DNA from 2 places in the Pontimonas sp. genome. Region 2 is predicted to be linked to the other one. Evidence: predicted binding sites of a transcription regulator. Region 2 holds the regulator's gene; the other holds the start of a gene.

Region 1 (2,395 bases), on a different contig from region 2:
CAGCGGGACAGAAGTCGCCACTCCGCTGAGAGACACCAGCACCAGCAATCCCGTTCCCTCGCCAGTGGCGACTAATCCGTCGGTGAGGCCGATCCACACCAGTAAGCCCACGGCCAGCGGTGTCACCCACAGGGTCTCTAGGGTCAACCCGGTGAGGGCGGGCATTTGCCCCAGCCCTTTTTTGACCAGACCGTAAAAACCGAAAGAAAACGCGAGGCCCAGCGAAATCCACGGGAATTCGCCGTATCCGACGACGAGGACCCCCACCGCCACCGCCCCGAGCCCCAGGGCCGTCCATTGCGCGATGCGCAAACGCTCGCGCAGTACCACCACACCCAGCAGCGCCGTCACCAGCGGGTTGATGAAATAGCCCAGAGCGGCGTCCACCACGTGTCCGGTTTGGGTCGCAAAGACAAAAATGCCCCAGTTGAACAGGATCAACACCCCGGCCGCCGCGGTCAGTAGTGCACTGCGGCGGTCTCCAAGCACCGCAAACGCCCGTTGCAGGTGGCCGGTGAGAAGCAAGATCAGCAGGCAGAACACCAGCGACAGCACCACTCGCCACGCGAGAATCTCCAGAGGACTCGTCGGTGCGAGCGCCACAAAGTAGAGCGGCAACACACCCCACAGCGAATACGCACTGAGGGCGTAGCCGTAGCCGGCGCGAGTACTCTTCGGGTCCACAGACGTCACTGGCCAAGGCTAGCGGCGAGGAGCCAGGCCCCACACACAAGAACACCCCGACCCTCAGGGCCGGGGTGTTCTCAGGAAAGCGTTTAGCGCTCGACGACCGCCAAAATGTCTTTGGCGGAGAGCACCAAGTACTCGTCAGTCCCGAACTTCACTTCGGTTCCGCCGTACTTGGAGTAGAGCACGCGGTCGCCCACGGAAATGTCCATGGGAACTCGCTTGTCTCCTGCCATCCGACCCGGTCCGACAGCCACAACTTCACCCTCTTGGGGCTTTTCTTGAGCTGTGTCTGGGATGACCAGACCGGAGGAGGTGGTCTGCTCTGCGTCGACCTGCTGAATGACTACGCGATCTTCGAGCGGCTTGATAGACACCGACACGGTTGACCTCTTTCTGAAACTAATGGGTTAGCACACTCACCACTTGAGTGCTAAGCCTTACTGTATCGAACCAGTTAGCACTCACGCAATCCGAGTGCCAAAAATAGTGGGCGGCGGGCCTGCCAGAATAACGAGGTGGCTATCGACACGGACATCCTCCTCCAGCCCGACACTCTGAAGCTGATCGACGCGCTGACCGAATCAGATTCCTCGACCGACATCGTCCAGACGGTCTCGGCGCTTCGCCGCGAGGGCCACCCGACGGAGCGCATCCACCAAGCGCTCGAACAGGTGCGCCTGCGCCGTCGCGCCCGGGCCAAATTTGGCCCCTACGCCCAGCAGATGCTCTTTAGCGAGACTGGCCTGGAGCAGGCCAGTCGTCTCGCGGTCGCCGCCCACCACGCGGGTCGCTTCCGCTCAGCCGGCATCACGAGTGTGGCCGACCTGGGTTGCGGTCTCGGCGCTGATTCTATGGCCTTTGCCGCCCTCGGGCTTCGGGTCTTCGCCGTGGACTCTGATCGAGACACCGCGGCTCTGGCGAGCTACAACCTGGCCATGTTTGACACGGTCACCGTCTCGCACGGCGACGCGCACCACAGTGACCTGAGCGAAGCGGAAGGACTCTGGCTCGACCCCTCCCGGCGCGAGGGCGCAACCCGACTTTCTGACCCCGAAGAGTGGTCGCCGTCACTGACCGATGCCTTCGCACTGGCCCGCTCACACCCCAGTGGTGTCAAACTCGCTCCCGGAATGGACCGCGAACTCATCCCGGCAGACCTGGAAGCCCAGTGGGTGAGCCACGGCGGCGATGTCGTCGAGGTAGTGCTGTGGTCGAACACGCTCGCCAGACCAGATATTCGCCGATCGGCACTGGTGCTCGGCGATACGCACTCGGCCGAGCTCAGTGCCGCAGAAGATGCGCCCGACGCGGAGCTCGGACCACTCGGTGCCTACATTTACGAACCAGACGGAGCGGTAATCCGTGCGCGACTCATCGGTGAACTCGCTCGTATGGTGGGCGGAACGATGGTCGCGCCCGACATCGCCTACATCAGCTCCGATCAGGAACACCACAGCGTGTTCGCCGCCGGGTTCGCCGTGAACACGATCCTCCCGCTGAAGACAAAGGAACTCTCGACCTGGGTTCGTCAGGCCGACATCGGCGTCCTGGAAATTAAAAAGCGCGGGGTCGATATCGACCCCGCGCGACTGCGCGAACAACTCGCACCCAAAGGCTCCCAGTCAGCGACGTTGATTATCACCCGCTACCAGGGCAAGAAAGTCGCCATCGTCGCCAGCCGGCTACGCGACACCACGTCCTGAAC
Region 2 (2,395 bases):
TGTCGCTCGACCTCATTTATGCAACGCCGGGGGAGTCGGCAGCCGACTGGCAGGAGAGTCTCGATCGGGCACTCGAGCTTGAGCCCGATCACATTTCCGCCTACTCGCTCATCGTGGAGCCGGGAACAGCCCTCGCGCGACGGATTCGACGGGGTGAGTGTGAACAGATCGACGACGACACTCAGGCGGAGTTTTACGAACAGGCTGATGCGACACTGAGTGCGGCCGGATACCAGTGGTACGAAGTGAGTAACTGGTCACGCCGGCCCGATGCACTCTCTCGCCACAACCTCAATTACTGGTTGGGCGGCGACTGGTGGGGCATTGGACCAGGAGCCCATTCCCACGTGGGTGGGGTGCGCTGGTGGAACGTGAAACACCCCCTCGCCTACCAGGAGCGCGTAGACCGCGGGGAGTCTCCCGCGCAAGGACGAGAAGTCTTGGATGAGCACACGAGGTGGGTCGAATCGGTCATGCTGGGTCTTCGCACAAGGAAAGGATTGTCCACCAAGGCGCTGAGCGACCATTACCCGCCAGCGCGGCAGATTCTCCGCGACGCGCTCGAGGCCGGTTGGTTAGACGCCGACGCCTTCGCAGTTGATCGAGTGGAGCTCACGCGCGCGGGCCGACTTTTCGCCGATGGTCTCTCCGCGCGGCTGACGGGCGGCTAGGACAGTTTTCAGGACTCGCCAGTGACCGGCAGTATCATGAGCAGTTCAGTAAGGCGACTGCTAACGAAGGAGGTGGCTGGTGGTTTCTGACCGTGCTCTCAACGTCTTGCGCGTCATCGTCCAGGATTTCATCGACTCCAGCGAACCCGTTGCGTCGAAAGCAATCGCCGAGCGTCCCGGTTTTGGGGTGTCGGCGGCGACCATCCGAAACGATATGGCGCTGTTGGAAGAAGAGGACCTGATTGCCGCACCCCACACGTCAGCGGGTCGTATTCCCACCGATAAGGGCTACCGAGTGTTTGTCGATAGCCTCACCCACCACCGGCCGCTCACATCGGCCCAGCGCTCCGCCATTGAACGATTCCTTGACCAGTCAGTCGATCTCGATGACACCCTGACGCGGACAGTCCGGATGCTCTCCCAGCTGACTAACCAGGTGGCCCTGATCCAGTATCCGAGCTTTGGTAATGCACGTGTGCGTCACGTCGAACTACTCCCAATGGACTCTGAGCGGGTCATGGTGATTTTGATTACCGATTCGGGCCACGTCGATCAAAGTGTTGTCAACTGGACAGAGACGCCCGATGACGCCGTGGTGGGGGAAATTAGAGCCACCATCAACGAAGCGGTGATGGGTAAAAGCCTGGACGACGTTCAACTCGCTCTCCAGATGTTGCCGGGTCAGGCCAGTCCCGAGCGGCGAGAAATCGTAGAGCGACTCGTCGATGGCCTCTGTCGCACCCTGGAGGCCCACCGGACCAACAGACTGTTGGTGGCGGGGGCGGCGAATCTCGTGCGCACCGAAACCGATTTTTCGGACAGCGTCTACCCGGTATTGGAAGCGATTGAAGAGCAGGTGACCGTGTTGAAACTCTTCACCGAAATGCAGCAGGGTGGTGACGACGTGTTTGCCAGAATTGGTCGCGAAATGTCCGCACCGCTCTCAGAGACCTCCGTCGTCGCCGGTTCCTATCAGTCGGGGGAGACCGATTTGGGGGTGGTGGGCGTGTTGGGGCCCACGAGGATGGACTACCCCGGAAATATGGCGGCCGTTCAAGCCGTTGCTCGTTACTTGACCAGACTGCTCGACGTGCAGTCAGGAAGCGGAGAAAAATAGCGTGGCTGTTGACCACTATGAAGTCTTGGGTGTCGCTCGCGACGCCTCGGCAGAGGACATTCGCAAGGCCTACCGCCGTCTGGCGAGGGAGCTACACCCCGATGTGAATCAGGATGAAGGCGCCGAAGACCGGTTTAAGCAGGTCACCCACGCCTACGAAGTGCTCTCAGACACCCAATCCCGGCAGCGCTACGACCGCGGCGGTGACGAGCAGGGTGGCTTTGGCCCCTTCGGCGACATCTTTGAGACCTTTTTCGGCGGAGGTGGGGGCACGCGGGGGCCGAGACCGCGCACGGAACGAGGCCAAGACGCCCTCCTCCGCGTCGAAGTGGACCTCATCGATGTGATCTTTGGGACCACGACGACCCTAGAAATTGACACTGCCGTCGTCTGCGAGAGCTGTCAGGGCTCGTGTTGTGCGCCGGGGACGCAGCCGCGCACCTGCGACATCTGTCAGGGCTCGGGCCAAGTCCAGCGGACCGTGCGCAGCCTGCTGGGCAATATGGTCACCCAGAGCCCCTGTGGGTCGTGTCGGGGTTATGGCAGCGTCATCGACCAGCCGTGTCCGAGCTGTGCCGGGCAGGGCCGGGTGCGCTCCAGCCAGTCA

What was found. The regulator HrcA, encoded in region 2, represses chaperone genes, less so after heat shock. The targets are predictions, from matches to a motif close to TTNGCACTCGNNNNNNNCGAGTGCNAA.
Region 1: the regulator HrcA is predicted to act here: its motif matches at 1,145-1,171, upstream of groES (co-chaperone GroES).

What each region holds. Positions count from the first base shown of each region.
Region 1 is NZ_JAVLBO010000002.1:46,772-49,166, forward strand. It holds gene rarD (EamA family transporter RarD) at 1-693, opposite strand, end outside; gene groES (co-chaperone GroES) at 777-1,070, opposite strand; gene RI518_RS01280 (THUMP-like domain-containing protein) at 1,206-2,393, shown strand.
Region 2 is NZ_JAVLBO010000001.1:43,514-45,908, reverse strand. It holds gene hemW (radical SAM family heme chaperone HemW) at 1-671, shown strand, start outside; gene hrcA (heat-inducible transcriptional repressor HrcA) at 751-1,788, shown strand; gene dnaJ (molecular chaperone DnaJ) at 1,790-2,395, shown strand, end outside.